DNA from 4 places in the Exiguobacterium sp. s138 genome. Region 1 is predicted to be linked to each of the others. Evidence: riboswitches for the same ligand, from Rfam matches in the RefSeq annotation. Region 1 holds a riboswitch; each other region holds the start of a gene.
The links. A riboswitch is a leader RNA that binds a small molecule or an ion and turns the genes downstream of it on or off. The one in region 1 is predicted to bind thiamine pyrophosphate.
Positions count from the first base shown of each region.

Region 2: it holds a riboswitch for thiamine pyrophosphate, as region 1 does, so the genes downstream of both, thiT (energy-coupled thiamine transporter ThiT) here and thiD (bifunctional hydroxymethylpyrimidine kinase/phosphomethylpyrimidine kinase) in region 1, are expected to answer to the same signal.
Region 3: it holds a riboswitch for thiamine pyrophosphate, as region 1 does, so the genes downstream of both, tenA (thiaminase II) here and thiD (bifunctional hydroxymethylpyrimidine kinase/phosphomethylpyrimidine kinase) in region 1, are expected to answer to the same signal.
Region 4: it holds a riboswitch for thiamine pyrophosphate, as region 1 does, so the genes downstream of both, KNP91_RS06420 (ECF transporter S component) here and thiD (bifunctional hydroxymethylpyrimidine kinase/phosphomethylpyrimidine kinase) in region 1, are expected to answer to the same signal.

Region 1 is NZ_JACSMW010000006.1:100,501-104,714, forward strand. Features, by position in the region: gene KNP91_RS12660 (murein hydrolase activator EnvC family protein) at 1-123, shown strand, start outside; gene KNP91_RS12665 (murein hydrolase activator EnvC family protein) at 333-1,619, shown strand; TPP riboswitch at 1,680-1,790, shown strand; gene thiD (bifunctional hydroxymethylpyrimidine kinase/phosphomethylpyrimidine kinase) at 1,908-2,717, shown strand; gene thiM (hydroxyethylthiazole kinase) at 2,698-3,468, shown strand; gene thiE (thiamine phosphate synthase) at 3,458-4,096, shown strand; gene KNP91_RS12685 (hypothetical protein) at 4,111-4,214, shown strand, end outside.
Region 2 is NZ_JACSMW010000002.1:132,144-136,357, forward strand. Features, by position in the region: gene rsgA (ribosome small subunit-dependent GTPase A) at 1-692, shown strand, start outside; gene rpe (ribulose-phosphate 3-epimerase) at 694-1,350, shown strand; TPP riboswitch at 1,374-1,480, shown strand; gene thiT (energy-coupled thiamine transporter ThiT) at 1,544-2,104, shown strand; gene KNP91_RS04470 (thiamine diphosphokinase) at 2,104-2,712, shown strand; gene KNP91_RS04475 (amino acid permease) at 2,780-4,183, opposite strand.
Region 3 is NZ_JACSMW010000001.1:283,598-287,811, forward strand. Features, by position in the region: gene abc-f (ribosomal protection-like ABC-F family protein) at 1-110, opposite strand, end outside; gene KNP91_RS01455 (DUF1002 domain-containing protein) at 389-1,270, opposite strand; TPP riboswitch at 1,462-1,567, shown strand; gene tenA (thiaminase II) at 1,642-2,337, shown strand; gene KNP91_RS01465 (sporulation protein) at 2,405-3,178, opposite strand; gene KNP91_RS01470 (class I SAM-dependent methyltransferase) at 3,295-4,214, shown strand, end outside.
Region 4 is NZ_JACSMW010000002.1:499,760-503,973, reverse strand. Features, by position in the region: gene KNP91_RS06430 (energy-coupling factor transporter transmembrane component T family protein) at 1-207, opposite strand, end outside; gene KNP91_RS06425 (ABC transporter ATP-binding protein) at 173-1,732, opposite strand; gene KNP91_RS06420 (ECF transporter S component) at 1,732-2,307, opposite strand; TPP riboswitch at 2,414-2,513, opposite strand; gene KNP91_RS06415 (50S ribosomal protein L25/general stress protein Ctc) at 2,605-3,282, opposite strand; gene KNP91_RS06410 (DEAD/DEAH box helicase) at 3,633-4,214, opposite strand, start outside.

The DNA of each region.
Region 1 (4,214 bases):
GGTGCCCTTGGCAGCACAGGGAATTCAACAGGCCCGCACTTACACTTTGAAATTCATGTAGGTGGTTACAGCTACAGTGCTTCAGGACCGGCGAATTCTGTAAATCCAATGTCGATGTTATAATTACGGAAAAAGCGATTGCTATGGCAATCGCTTTTTTTTGTGTGTCTTGATCAAAATGAAAAATGTTATATTACAAAAAAACGCTTTCACTTGAAACATAAATGAAATTTTACTGAAACTACTACGATGCTATAATCAATCTCAGACATAAATACTTTGAATTAACTACTTTTCAAATAAGAAATCATACATAAGTGAGGAAATGAGACATGTTAAAAAAATTGTTGTCAACGGTATTGTTAGGAGTGTTGCTCGTATCAACTGCGCCGACTTCTGGTCATGCTGCAACGATTAAAGAAAAGAAATCTCAAAATGCGACAGAACAGCGTCGATTGGAAAAAGCCATTAAAAAGCAAGAAGCCAAAATATCGGCGGAACAACGCGAAATCAATAAAATTGATGCAGCGATTAATGAAAATATTTTCCGGATTTCCGAAAAAAATAAGCAGATTAAACAACTAAACCTTCAGATTGAAGATCTGGAAGCGGAAATCGTCCGCTATGAAATCATGCTCACACGTCAAGAAGAGTTGCTCGGAGACCGGTTACGTGTACTTCAAGAAAACGACGGTAATTCGATCAAATGGGAAGAAGTCATTTTTGGTTCGAAAGACCTGGGGGATTTATTCAGCCGTGTCATGGCTGGTAAAAAAATCGCCGAACAAGATGATAAAATGATTTCTGCTTATTTGGAAACACAGGAAAAGCTGGCGGAAATGAAAAAGAACCTCATCACTAAAAAAGAAGAGCGTGTTCAAGAAAAAAAATCATTGCTCATTCAAAAGAAACAATTAAAACAACAGATGAAAGAACGGAGCGCGACCCTGAATAAATTACGTAAAGGGAAAACAAAGTTCACGACTAAACTGTTAAATGCAAAAGAATTACAAGCGACTTTAGAGGCTCAAGAAAGAGCGATTGCGGCAGCAAAAGCAGCAGCGAAAGCAGCAGCAGAAAAAGCGGCGGCCGAAAAGGCAGCAGCGGAAAAAGCAGCAAAAGCAGCAAAAGAAGCAGCAAAATCAAAGCCTGAATCAAGTGAATCAACGGTTGTTCCGACTCCTGTCAGCAGTGGACCGACCGGATCGGCGAAGTTTGTTCGTCCGGCTTCGGGTGGTGTCTCACAAGGATTCGGACCGGCCAGTGGAGCGAACGGTTATACTTTCCATAACGGTGTCGATTTCAGCGGACCTGTCGGATCGCCAATTCGTGCGGCGGCTTCCGGAACAGTCATTACGGCCGGAAGCGGCGGACCTTACGGGAATCACGTCATGATTTCCCATTTCCTTGACGGTCAAGTGTATACAACGGTGTACGGTCATATGAATTCGTTATCGGTTTCAGCAGGTCAAACGGTCACTCAAGGTCAAAGGCTTGGTACTCTTGGGAGTACGGGTAATTCGACAGGACCGCATTTGCACTTTGAACTGCATATTGGTGGATATCAATATAGCGCGTCAGGACCTGCTAACACGGTTAATCCACTTGGATACTTGTAAAAACGAGCTTCGGCTCGTTTTTTTGATGGTGCTGTGATACAGTGAAAAAGAATTTAAATTACGAGCAACTAGGGGAGCTGGAGGAGTCCGGCTGAGAGGAAAACCATTCTGTTTTCGACCCTGTCACCTGAACTGGATAATACCAGCGTAGGAAAGTTGAGATCGAAGACATGATTACTTTAACCGGTGAACCTGGTTATTCATGGCGTCGTCTGCTTTTTTACAGCGGACGGCGCTTTTTGTTGTCCGTTTTCTCCTTATTTGCTCACGGGAAAGTGAGGAATTGGAATGAAACACGTATTAACGATCGCCGGATCCGACTCCGGTGGCGGAGCGGGAATTCAGGCGGATTTAAAAACATTTTCAGCACTTGGTGTATATGGCATGAGTGTCATCACGGCGATTACGGCACAAAATACATTGGGTGTTCAAGCGGTTGAAGACGTCTCTCCCGAACTTGTGGAGGCACAGTTAACCTCGATTTTTTCAGATATCCGTGTCGATGCCGTCAAGATTGGAATGGTTTCTAATCAGGAAACGATTCAAGTGATTGCCCGACAACTGGAAAAGTATCCTCTGCCGATTGTTCTTGATCCGGTCATGGTCGCAAAAGGTGGCCATGCTTTGTTACAACCGAATGCGGAACAGGCATTGCTCGAACAGCTGTTACCACTTGCGACCCTTGTGACACCGAATATTCCTGAAATCGAGCGGATGATCGGTGGAACCGTCCATTCACTTGCTGATATGAAGCAAGCAGCGGTCAAGCTGATTGAACGACAAACAGGAGCTGTGTTGCTCAAGGGCGGGCATTTGGAAGGGCAAGACGCCACTGATCTTTTATATACGGACGAACGGTATGTTGTCTTTGAACAAGAACGGATTGAGTCCCGTCATACGCACGGGACAGGCTGTACGTTGTCCGCTGCTATCGCTGCCAACCTGGCTCTTGGTCATTCACTGGAAGACAGCGTCCGTTATGCGAAACGTTATGTGACCGAAGCGATTCGTCACGGTTTTGCTCTTGGACACGGAATTGGACCGACACATCATTTTCATGAACTTTGGAGGGATACACATGCTACGACGCATCCATGATAAAAAACCATTAATTCATCATTTAACGAATACCGTCACGATCAATGATTGTGCTAATATGACACTTGCGCTTGGAGGATCTCCTGTCATGGCAGAGGACCTGCTCGAAGTCGAAGAGATGGTTGGTCTTTCAGACGCCGTCGTGATTAATACAGGAACCATCAATCCGGACATGCGCAAAGCACAGCTGCTAGCAGGGAAAACGGCTAACCGGCTGGGGAAACCGGTCATTTTGGATCCGGTGGGCGCGGGAGCCACGACATTAAGAACGGATTTTATGAAACAACTGATGGAGGAAATCACCTTTACGGTCATCAAAGGAAATGCTTCGGAAATTAAAACGTTGCTTGGACAGGCTGCTCGAACGAAAGGGGTCGATGTGGCGGAAGGAGAATCACTCGATCTTCAAAGTGTTCACGCCTTCGCTTCCCAGACGAAACAAGTCATCGTCGTCACCGGACCCGTTGATTTTGTGACAGATGGAGTCCGTCAACATCATTTGGACGTCGGAACAAAACGACTCGGCCAAGTGACGGGAACAGGATGTATGACCGCTTCCTTGATTGCGACTTTTTTGGGAGCAGGATACGATCATTTCGACGCAGCTGTATTTGGGACGTACGCCATGGGAAAAGCAGGGGAAACGGCCGGAAATCGTCCTGGTATCGGCAGTTTTCGGACCGGATTGTTTGATGCGGTCAGTCTGATGACAGAGGAAAGTTTGCCGGAGGTGCAGATGAATGGACAGTGAATACTTGATTTATGCAGTGACGGATAGACGTCTGCACCCGCATCTTCCCTTGGAGGATGCTGTCGAAGCAACGATTAAGGGCGGTGCAACGATTGTTCAATTACGGGAAAAAGAGATGTCGGGTAAGAATTTTCTCGAATCAGCCGTTGTACTGAAGGATCTGACTGCCAGTTATAATATTCCGTTGATTATCAATGACCGGATCGATATCGCTTTATTAGTCGAAGCGGGCCTGCATATCGGTCAAGATGATATTCCTTTAACGGAAGCACGTCGATTGTTACCGACGGCGACGATCGGTGTTTCCGTTTCAACGGTCGAACAGGCTGTGGCAGCAGAGCAGGACGGTGCAGATTATTTAGGAGTCGGGTCACTTTTTCCGACGGCGACGAAACAAGATGCGACATTCATGTCACGTGTGACATTAGAGCAAATCAGGAAAGCCGTTCGCATCCCGTTAGTAGGCATCGGTGGAATTAGCGAAACAAATGTATCGTTACTTGATTCTCTCGTAGATGGATATGCCGTGGTGTCCGCTTTGTTTGCCAATCCGGAAATTGAACGAACGACGAAAAAGTTTAAACAGACCGTCGAACAAGTGCGTCAGAGCGTTTCAGACAGGGTATAATCCTTCTAGAGGTGATGGTCGTGAAATGGCAGTCTGTTCGATTTCGAGGACGATGGATTCGATATAAAATCGAACCGCAAATCATTCGAGTCGAAAATCGCGGGAAATATCATTTAGG
Region 2 (4,214 bases), on a different contig from region 1:
TCCTGGTCCGCCCGCCGGTTGCCAATATCGATCAAGCATTGTTGGTCGTATCGGCAGCAGAACCTGATTTTTCTGCCCATCTGCTGGACCGGTTTTTAGTGTTGATTGAAGCAAAGGAAATTCAACCGATCATCATCTTGACGAAGATGGACTTGTTACAAGGTGAAGCCGAACAAGGGGTATTGGAAGCAATTGCCGCTTACCGGACCATTGGATATCACGTCATCGAAACGTCAAGTGAGACATTGGCCGGAGTCGAATCCGTCCGTCCGTTGTTAAAAGATAAAACGAGTGTCCTGGCCGGACAATCCGGTGTAGGGAAAAGTTCGTTGTTGAATGCCTTGGAACCTTCGTTGGCACTGGAAACGAGTCATATTTCGAAGGCGCTTGGTCGTGGACGCCATACGACACGTCATGTGACATTGATCCCGCTTGGCGAAGGACTGATTGCAGATACCCCGGGATTCTCGAATCTTGATTTTCCGCATGAAATGGAACTCGAGGAGTTACGGTGGTGTTTCCCTGAATTTGTTGCTTTACAGGACGAATGTAAGTACCGTGGCTGTCTGCATTTGAATGAGCCTGGTTGTGCCGTTAAACAAGCCGTCGAGGCCCAGGAAATCATGGCTTCCCGGTATACGAATTATGGTATGTTTGTAGAGGAAATCAAGAATCGGACACGGAGGTATTAACATGATTAAAATCGCACCATCAATCTTATCAGCAGATTTTGCAAATTTAGAGCGGGATGTCAAAGCCGTAGAAGCAGCAGGTGCCGATTATATCCATTTCGATGTCATGGACGGTCAATTTGTTCCGAACATCTCATTCGGACTTCCTGTCTTAAGCAGTTTACGTCAAAAAACAGATATGGTTCTCGACGTCCATCTCATGATTGATCGTCCGGAAAACTTTGTCGAAGCCTTCGTTGCAGCAGGGGCTGATATCGTGACGTTCCACGTCGAGGCGACGAATCACGTCCACCGTGTCCTGCAACAGATCAAAGCAGCCGGTGCGAAAGCGGGTGTCGTGCTCAATCCGCATACGCCGCTGTCGACGATCGAACACGTGCTCGAGGATGTGGACATGGTCTTATTGATGACAGTCAATCCGGGATTCGGCGGACAAGCGTTCATTCCGGGTGTCATGAAGAAATTAAATCAACTGGCTGCAATGAAAGCGGAACACGATCTATCGTTTGAGATTGAAATCGATGGCGGAGTCAATGCGGAAACAGCGAAATTATGTATTGAGAATGGGGCAAACGTACTTGTTGCAGGTTCCGCCATCTACAATGCACCGGATTATTCAGAAGCAATCACTAGTATTCGGAATGCCGCTCACGTATAATAAGAGCAGAATCAAAATTGAATGAAGACCGCAAGGGGTGTCGCGTCAAGCGGCTGAGAGAAGTGATTGGACTTTAACCCTTCGAACCTGTTCCGTTCAGACGGACGTAGGGATGTGGCGCACGCAGGCAGTACGGCGTTCGTCGTACTGCCTTTTTGCCGTCCTGCGATTTTATTTTTAGGAGGAAAAAAGGATGAAACGGCTACAAATGTTAATGGAAATTGCAATCTTTGCAAGTCTTGGTGTGGTGTTCGATTTATTAATCCCGTTTAAAATGCCGCAAGGGGGTTCGGTCAGTTTGGCGATGCTGCCAATCTTCGTCATGGCCTTTCGTCATGGTGTCATCGGTGGGGTCGTGACGGGAGCGCTCGTCGGAACGATTCAACTGATGTTCGCTCCGCAAATTCTGACAGTCGTTCAGCCGTTACTCGATTATACGATTGCGTTTGGAGTCGTCGGACTGAGCGGACTATTCGCACGGCAAGTCAAAAAAGCAGCAGCAACCGGGAAGAATGGCCGTTTGATGGCAATTGTACTAGGCGCGACATTGCTTGGTGCAGGTTTACGTTATGTCTGTCACGTCATCAGCGGAATCGTCTTCTTCGCTGAATATGCGGAAGGTCCGGTCGTTCCGTACTCGTTGATCTATAACGCGACGTATATGGTTCCATCGTACCTATTATGTGGTATTGTCGCAGGACTTCTGTTTACGACAGCGCCCCGACTTCTTCGTTACTCGGCACGAGGTGTCTGATGCGGGTCGTGATTGTAGCGGCCGGTCCGACAGAAGACATCCCGTCCCTGAAACCGTTTCTGGATGAGAAGACGGTTGTCATCGCCGTTGACGGAGGTGTCACCGAATTGGCACAGCAAGGTCTCGCTTTTGACTTGGCGATTGGTGACTTTGATTCGCTCGGATACAAACCGGAAGGAGCGATCATCCACCCGGCTGAAAAGGATGAGACCGACTTGGAACTGGCTTTACGCCATGTCAGTCAACAGTATGAAGCAACAGAAGTGTTCATATTCGGTGCGACCGGAGGACGACTTGATATGACGCTTCAAAACGTCTATTTGCTAAAACAATTTCCGGCAGTTCGCTTGATGACGAAGCGGGAAGAGGTTCGTTTCTTACAGCCGGGGACGTATGAGATCGAGGCAGATGGATTTCACTATCTCTCTTTCATCCCGCTCGTTCCGACACGTCTGACCCTCCGCGGGGTCAAGTATCCGTTGACGAATCATGACGTGCCGGTCGGCGGATCATTGACCGTCAGCAATGAATGGACACAGCACGGAGTGGCGAACGTGACGGTGCATACCGGTGAAGTCATCGCATTACGGAGTTTGTCAGATCAGTAAAAACGCGTGCTCGTTAGGCTTACCTAACGAGCACGCGTTTTTTTATGACTCTGTAGGTGGAGGCAGTTCAAGATTCTAATGTGGAACTGGCTGCCTGACGCTCGGTTTGAGCTGCAATATGTTTTCCTTTAACAAACAGATGGTAACAACCCCATGTCAAGAGGAAGAACGGAACACCGATATACAGTGCAATCCGTTGATCTGCCTGAAACGCCAAGCTGATCAATACGAGCATGTTTAACGAGAACGAGATGATCGGCAAGACCGGGAAGAACGGTGTCTTGAATTTCAATTCACTGACTGAATGCCCGTCTTTGATGAATTGACGGCGAAACGCAATTTGTGAAGCGGAAATTGAAATCCAACCGACTTGTGCCCCGAGTCCTGCTAGTGACAACAACCAGATGAAGACGGTATCTTCCGCGAAAAAGGCGGTCAGAAGCGATAACATCGCAAACAGCATCGTAAAGCATAACGCCCGCATCGGTACACCACGAGAGTTGACGATGGCAAGTTTTTTCGAGATCATACCTTCTTGAGACATCGACCATAACATCCGGGTAGCAGCGTATAATCCTGAGTTCCCGACCGACAGTAAGGCAGTCAGAACGACGATGTTCATCAAATCGGCCGCGTATGGAATCCCAATCGCATCAAAGACCATGATGAACGGACTGCTGATACCGCCAGCTGTTTCATAAGGAATTAAGGCGCCGACGATTGTAATCGAAAGAACAAAAAAGATGAACGTCCGCCAAACCGTATTGCGGATCGCTTTCGGAATCGATTTTTCGGGATCGTTCGACTCTCCGGCTGCAACCCCGATCAATTCCGTCCCCTGGAACGCGAAGTTGACGGCGATCATCGTCGTCAAGACTCCGAGCGCACCGTTCGGGAACAATCCGTTTGAAGTAAAGTTGGCGAATAAACTTTCCGGGCGTTCTGCAGTCATGTCGATCCAGCCAAACCAAGCTGCTCCCCCGAGCGCAATGAAAAATAGAATGGCCAGGACTTTCAGGCTCGAGAACCAGAATTCAGCCTCCCCAAAGGCTTTGGCAGATACGGCGTTAAGTCCGAATAAAATGACGGTGAAGATGGCACACCAGATGACGATAGGGGTGTTCGGAAACCACCGATCCATCAGACTTCCGGCTGCCGTAATTTCAAGTGCCACCGTCACGGCCCATCCGAGCCAGTAAATCCAGCCGACGGCAAATCCGATACCCGGTCCGATGAAACGTGTCGTATACGTTTGAAATGATCCGGAAACCGGCATATGGACAGCCATCTCTCCTAAACATAACATTGTCAGATACATAATGGTCCCACCCACGATGTAACTGAGGACCGCCCCGAGTGGTCCTGCTTGCGAAATCGTTAATCCGGAACCGAGAAACAGTCCCGTACCGATAATCCCTCCGAGTGAAATCATGAAGAGATGCCGGCTTGTCATTTCTCTTTTTAACTGCATGTCTGACCCTTCCCCCTTGAAAAAAATAACT
Region 3 (4,214 bases), on a different contig from region 1:
CGTCCGATCAAGCCGATGCGGTCATGTGACTGGATAAAGAGGGACACATCCGTTAAAATATCGTCGCCTCCGAATTGTTTGGACAGGTGTTGGATGTCGCAGATCATCATATGAATTTTCCTCTCTGACGCATCAAAAAAAGGAGAGCGCAAACAGCACTCTCCTTCACCAGTGGAAGATGCGCTTTGCTTTATTTTTCAAGTATAGAGTTCTTCAAAAAAGGACAGACTAGTCCCTTAGAACGCCATTCCATGAAAAATCGCGCGCAACAGATACAGTTGTTCCATCAACCAATGCTTACACGCAGCAAAACCCATCTTTCCACACCACCTTTTCTCATTCGATGACTCTATTTTACCATGCCACCGGGAATGAAAGGAAGAGCAGATTATTTAAATAAACCGGCGATGGAATTAAAGAAGGCACTTAAACCGTCAAACAGTTTGGCAAAAAATCCTTTTGTTTCTTCCGATGTCGCAAAGGACTGGATGTTTTGTCCGGCATCCTTCAGTCCCGTCTCAATCTGTCCCCAGTTAAGATCAGCTTTTTCCATTTGGTTAAACAGACCGGTCAAGCGCTCCATTTGGGCATCGGACAGATTGATATTATTGTTTTGAATGACTTGGACGATGACATTCTCGATTTCGACTTTCGTCTCCGGTTTTTGCTTCGCGATTTCGGCTTTGATTTCGTTCATCAAGTCGGCGACTTTATCCGTCCCGACGGTTTTTCCGACATCTGATGTGACCGATAATTCTTGTTGGGCTAAATCTTTCCGTTCATCCGTCAGTTTGATACCGGTCTCACTTGACGTTTGATCATAGGCTTTCATGATACCAGTCAAGGCAGATGTACCGGTTACTTTATAAGGGGAAGTAATCGTAATGTCGGCATCGGTCACACCGGCCGTGACCAGCGCATTCAAATACATGTCTTTTGTGACCCATGTGATATTTTCGGTTGCGACGGACAGACCGTCGCCTTTTTCAGCCAATTCGATCTTGGCGGAGGAATACATATTGCCGCCGCGCTGGGACTGGGGAATGTTTTTCCCGAGATATTTTTCCTCATCGGCAGATGTCGCGATGATCGGGGTGATACCTTCCGGTGCATTGAGGCGGGACAAGACCCATGCTTTATCCTTTGCTCCGAGTGATTCTCCGAGTGTGATGATCGTTTTGTCGACGACCTGCTCGGCAGATGCAGCAGTAGGCAGTAATAACGTCGTGGCAAGTAATGCCGAAGCAGTCCATGTGATGGTTTTATTCATTGTCAGATTCCTCCGTAAGTTAAGTATCAGGTACTAATTTCAGTCTAATCGACCGGTGACGGAAGAGAATCGGTCTCAAGGACGAGCCGACATCGACCTTCCGTCATGTTCATTGTACAGAAAAACAATGGAAAGAAGGGGAGCAGGTTCAGAATTGAATGAAATCATGTTACACTTAAAACAAATCAAATAGCGACCACTAGGGGAGTCAGTAGGCTGACTGAGACGACGGAGACGTGCGGACCCTTTGAACCTGATTAAGTTTGGACTTACGGAGGGAAGTGGCGTGACAGATCCTCTTTTTCTGGTCTTTTCACGTCATACCTGACATCAGGTGTGGCGTTTTTTTGATGACAAAAGGGGGAAGAAATATGAAATTCAGTGAAGAAATCCGGCAAGCGGCAGGACAGTATTGGGACAGCAGTTTTACGCATCCGTTCGTGACCGGTCTTGCAGACGGGACATTGCCGGAAAAGAAATTCCGACATTACGTACTCCAAGACGCCTATTACTTAAAACATTTCGCGAAAATTCAGGCCCGTGCCGCGTCCAAGGCACAGGATTTCGTGACGATTGCAGAGCTCGCGGAACATGCGACATCGACCTATGCCGCAGAACTGAGTCTGCACCAGTCGTTTTTTGAACCGCTTGGGATTTCGGACGAAACATTAGCCCGGTTCGAGCCGGCCCCGACCGCATACGCCTATATTTCACATATGCACCATGCGAGCGAAGGGACGCTCGGAGAGACGATTGCTGCCATCTTACCGTGTTACTGGCTCTATTATGAAATCGGACAACAGTTACAGACCGCTGTACCGGCTTCACCGATTTATCAACAATGGATTGCGACATACAGTTCGGACTGGTTCGAGCGGGTAGTCTTTGAGCAGATCGAGCGTTTGAATGAGCTGGCAGCGCAAGCAAGTGATCAAGAACGCACCCGGATGAAGCAGCATTTCGTCAGAAGCTGTTATTACGAATTGATGTTTTGGGAAATGGGCTGGACGGAAGAGACATTTGAAAAAAGCCTGGCACAGATTATTACAGCGACATCATTGAAATAAGACGAGACAACGTAAAACACCGGATTCGCTTGTTGGCGGATCCGGTGTTTTATATAGAAAAGATCAATCAGCTGTGGTGTTCAATCAAATCTGCGAGGCGTTGTTTCACCAGCGACGGATTGGTTAACTCCTGATTGGATAATGAAAGTTTCGTCATCGTTTCGTCCGTACCCGCCATTTCGCTGAACAAAGAGCCGAGGCTGTGGGCACGACGGTCGATTTGAAGAACGATATCGATTCCGGACCGGTCCTGCAGCAAGATGACTTCGATTTCATCCAGTTTATGCGCATAATGCGTACCGCGGGCAGAATATTCGAGTTCCTGCGCGATCGGTAAATCTTTTCGGAAGCGGCCCGGTAATTTTTCTGTATCTGCTTTTTTCAAGCGGAATCCGAGATCTTCCATCGCTTCCAGAATGACGGATTGATAGTCGTTTGCCTTGACGACGACCGCATCATGATCGGACGGATCGACCGCTTGCGCGATATCAAGACCGGTCTCAATCCAGGATTTCGATTGACTGACGGAGAGTGGTGTATTAAAAGGAACCTGCAGCGTGAACGGAATTTCGCGTTCGACACCGGCTTCGATGGTAAACGGTGCTTCATTTAACACAAACCGATCCAGTGTGAATGTCGTGAATGTCTTGCTGTCCCCAACTTCCTGTTTGTACTGGGTGTTGAAGGCGAGATAAATCCGTGCGATTTCCTGATCGACGTTACCGCCTTTGATATGGACGACTCCTTGAATCGTACCGCCGGGTTCACAGTGTTCTTGCTCGAGGCGCGTGTCGACCGTTGCGGCACCGATACCGATTTGGGAAAGGATTTTTTTAAACATGTTGTGTTCCTCCTTAAATTAAGTATGACGACTGAAAAGAAAGCTGACTTGCTTGTCGAACACGGATGAATTTGCTACAGTTTCGAAAGACCAAACAAAAAAGGACGGGACGATACTTGGAACTACATCAATTAAATGACTTGCTCACGGAAAAACTGCAGGCGACTTCACTCATACACGCGACAATCAGCGCTCCGCGTCTGAAATCAAATGATCTCCGCCGAATCAAGGTAAAACCGATTCTACTTAGAGATACGTATGCAATCCAGTTAGAGTTTCAACATGAACGGATCATTAAGCATGAGAATTTAAGTATAGAAGAATTTATTGTAAGAATGGACCAATTCTTTGACGAATTCCGTCAATTTTTATTCCGGTTCGAAACGGAAGAAGTCCAGTTTCAACTCTCGAAGAAAATGAAAGTCTCCATTAAAACGACCGTCAAAGAAACGATTCAGGCAGAGTTGTCGCATAACCGCAAGAAAAGTCACTTGTTAGAAGATGGTGTACCGGTGCCTTTTTTAATCCGTTTAGGTGTCATGACGGAAGAAGGACAGGTCAAACGCCAAAAATACGACAAATTCAAACAAATCAATCGTTTTCTGGAATTTGTCGAAGACAGTATCGCCGTATTGCCGAAAGGACGTACATTACGGATTTTAGATTTTGGATGCGGGAAATCGTATCTGACGTTTGCTCTTTATCATTACTTGAAGATCGTCAAAGGTTTTGATTTAAATGTCACCGGTCTTGATCTAAAAAAAGAAGTCATTGAGGACTGTGCGGCGATCGCTGCTGATTTAGGGTATGATGATTTGTCCTTCCGTGTCGGTGATGTCCACGATTACGACCAGGACACAGAAGTTGACTTGATGGTGACGTTACATGCCTGTGACGTCGCGACCGATGTCGCACTTGCCCGTGCCGTTGATTGGAACGCATCAGTGATTCTCAGCGTTCCGTGTTGCCAAAAGGAATTAAACCGTCAACTGGATTGTTCACCGCTTGACGTCATGCTGCAACATGGGTTGATTCA
Region 4 (4,214 bases), on a different contig from region 1:
CAAAAATAATACCGTATACGGCACAAGACGGAAGACCAGCGTGGACAGCTTCCATCCGGAACAGGCTACACCGACGGCTGCAAACAGAAGCAAGGCGACTGTCACCGGCAGACGTGACGTCGTAATCAGCAACAGCATGACATACACCAGTGTTCCGAGCTTCACGGCGGGATTAAGGCGTGCGAGCAGCGAATTGTTTTCCTGCACGGTGTTTCACCTCCTCGAGTTGCTGATAGCGTACCGATACCGGGCGGATCAACTGGTTATGCTCAAGCAATGATTCGTTCCGGAACAATTCATCCGGTGCCCCGTCAAATTGAATGTGCTTCTCGCCGATGACGACAACGCGGTCGGCGTAACGGTAGACCAGCTCCATGTCGTGCGTCACCATGATCAGCGTAGTTCCCGCTTCCCGGGCTTGGTGTAACACATCGAGAATCTGAGCGGTCGTCTCAGCATCTTGTCCGAAGGTCGGTTCATCGAGTAACAGGACAGCTTTTCGTTCCAGCAACATCGTCGCGACACTTAAGCGTCTTTTTTGCCCGAGACTGAGTGCAAGCGGGGACTGAGCGGCGACATCCTCCAAACGGTAGTGTTGCAGGGCGTCAGCTACTTGACTTCGTGCCGTTGACGGAGAGCTGATGGCCAGTTCATCGGCGACCGTCTGTTTCAGAAATTGAAACTCCGGTTGCTGAAAGACGAAACCAACTTGCCGGTAAAACGTCCGGTCCCGCCATTTTTTCAAAGGTGTCTGAAACAGCTTGATCGTCCCGCTTTGCGCCGGCAACAGTTTTGCCAGCGTCTCAAGCAGGGTGCTTTTACCGGCAGCGTTGCGTCCGACGAGCATGATCCATTCTCCGGCGGACGCGGTCAGCGAAATCCGGTCGAGAATCACCCGTTTGCCATGCGTGATCGTCACATCGGTCAAATCAAACGTCGTTTCGTTTGCCACCGGACGTCTTGCGACGGGCGGGTTATTCAGAAACCGCGCTGTTGCGACCGTCAGCGGAATCGTCTCGAGTGTATAAGGATAGAGCAATGGCGACATGATACCGTGCCGGATCAGTTCCTCCCGTTTCTCTTCGAAGACTTCAAGCGGGGAACCGTCAAGCCTCAGCTGTCCTTCCCGAAAGACCAACACACGGTCAGCAAACGTCACACATTCTTCCAGTTGATGTTCGATCAACACCAGTGTCACGTTCGGATTGTGATGCAATTCTTCAATCAGCTCCATCATCAATCGGCGGCCGTGCGGATCGAGTTGCGCCGTCGGTTCATCGAGTAACAGGATGTCCGGTTCGAGTGCCAACACACAGGCCAAAGCAAGCCGTTGTTTCATCCCGCCGGACAGTCCGGCAATTTGCGTCGTCAAGGCGAGGTCGAGTCCAACCCGTTTCAACACCGTTCTGATTCGTTCTTCCATTTCATCGCGGGGAATACTCCGGTTTTCCAGACTGAAGGCGATTTCCGCCCCGACCGTCTGCATGCAAAACTGATCGTCCGGCTGTTGAAACAGCATGCCGACGGTTCCGTCTGCGCGCCATTCACCGGTGACTTCCGCCTCAATCGTTTCCGGCATCAGACCGGCAAGCGTATGCAAGAAGGTCGTTTTGCCGCTGCCGCTCGGACCAATCAATAAGGTCGTCTCTCCTTGCCGGAGCGACACGGTCAAGTCGTTTAAAACATCTCGGTCTTGATCCGGATAGCGGACGGTCAGATTCCGGCACCACATCAGGCAGCCCGCCGTTTCTGTTGTCGTCCGACGGCGTAACCGTTCAGCGTTCCCGTCTTGACGAGTGAGTCGACGATGATTTTCGCGAGCAATCCGCCAAGTAATGCCCCACTGACCAGTTGCAGGGAAAACGTCAATAGCAGTGTCGTCGTCGTATAGTAGGCGAACCCATTGACGACCAGACTATAGACCATACTTCCGACAGCCGCAAACATGCCCGACAGCATCAAGGTGAAGGTGTTGAAGTTCCGGTAGCCGACTAACAGAAAAGCAACCTCAGCGCCAATGCCTTGCGCAAGTCCAATCAATAAAGCCGATAAACCGAAGTGACTCCCTGTAAACAACTCGACGGCAGCAGCGACGACTTCTGCAATCAATGCCGCGCCTGGTTTTTGAATGATGTAGGCGACAAGGGGACTGGCGATGACCCAGATGCCGAACATCCAGTTTGCTCCGACCGGTCCAAAGATGGCCGAGATCGGCAACCATAACGTCGACCATCCTAAGTAGAGGACACCACAAGCTACGGCGAGCATCATCATGACGATGATTTCTTTCATTTTCCAACTGTTCATAATCACTTCTCCTTTGAATGCACACCCACAAAGAAACCACAAAAAAAGACCGCCCTCTATGAAAAGAGAGCGGTCGTGTAACCTGCAAGATGCAGAAAAAGAGCACGAGGATTCCGCTCCACTTTCCTACGCTAGTATGAACTAGATCAGGTTCAAAGGGTCCGAAGTAAATCGTCTCAGCCGAGCGGGCTCCCCTAGTGGATGTGTCAATGATGTGTACCTTCTTCACTGTACGGCTGTCGCCGCGACTTGTCAATATGCATAAAAAAACCTCCCACGAGGGGAGGGGAGAAAAGATTACTCTTTATCTTCTTTGTTTTCTTCAGCTTGCTCTTCAGAAGTTTGTTCTGAATCGTCTGTCGCTGTATCCGCATCAGCTGCTTGTGCCTCAGCTTCTGCTTCTTCGATTTCTTCAAGTTCAGCTTCAAGTGTCGATTCAACGACCGCTGCAACTTGGATGTCACCTTCTGTGACGACACGGAAATCTTTTTCTTCCGGAAGATCAGCGACTGTAATCGAATCTCCGATTGCAAGTTCCGTTACATCCACTTCGATGCGTTCCGGTAATTTATCTGGTGTTGCGGCAACTGTTACTTTAAAGAGTGTTTGTGAAAGGAATCCGCCAAGTTTCGCGCCAGCTGCTTCGCCGACCAGGACGATATCCGTTTCGACTTCTGTTTCTTCATCCATTTTAACAGCGATGAATTCAACGTGTTTGATTGTTGGTGTAAAGATGTCCATATCGAGTTTGTTGATCAATGTGTTGACCTTTTTACCGCCGATTTGAAGAGCAACCAAGACGTTTTCGCCGTGATCACGGACAACTTTGACCAATTCTTTTTCGTCGAATGAAATCGGTGTGCTTTCCACTTTGTAGCCATACACGACACCAAGAGCTTTTCCTTCATGACGTAATTGCTTTCTAAGTGAGCGCGGGCGTACTTCGCGTTCTTCTACTTTTAATGTTACTGACATGTTCATTTCCCCCTTGAATTTGGTATAGCCCTCAAAAGGTAATGAATGTAGGAGTGGAACAATAGGTTCCAACAGAAATTCATGCGCTAAATGCTAGTTCAACTGGATTTCATTCAGAAATGAAAAACGAAGTGAGTAAGTAGCATTTCTCTCCCAGGTCATTACGCTGATATTGAGAAACAATAATTGAAAAGCGACCGTGTTGTACGGTGCTAATGTAGATATACCCCTATCTTTCAAAAGTTAAAACCTTTTTTTCTGAATTTGATTGTCGAAAGACCTTCAAACCTGTTGATAGACAACGGATTGAAGGTCCTTCATTTTTTTAAGATTTTCTTTGATTTGTGTGGTTACTCACCTGCTGAATCGATAAAAGCGGGGGAATCGAGCAGACGGACGAGTTCACGAATCGTTAAAATATCCGGCTTCTGATCCGATAAGACGGCATCAATCATCGTCGCTTTGCGATCTTGTAATTCCGCCATCTTTTCCTCGATCGTTCCGGTCATCAACAGCTTGATCACTTCGACCGGTGACTGCTGTCCCAATCGATGAGCCCGGTCAGCCGCTTGTTGCTCGACGGCCGGATTCCACCAACTGTCGTACAAAATGACGGTATCTGCCGTCGCCAGATTCAGACCGGTCCCGCCGGCCTTCAAGGAAATCAGGAAGAGATCAACTTCACCGGCATTAAACCTTTCACACAGTGCGACCCGGTCCTCAACCGGTGTCTCACCCGTCAGCAGAAAGTGGGCACGTTGTCGTGCTGCCAGTCGTTCCCGAATCCGGGCCAGCATCTTCGTATACTGGGAAAAAATCAGGATCCGGTGTCCGGCGGCTAATTTTTCTTCAATTAACGTCAGCAGACGTTCGAGTTTTGTGGATTCGCCTGTATAATCTTCGACAAACAGCGCCGGATCACAGCAAATCTG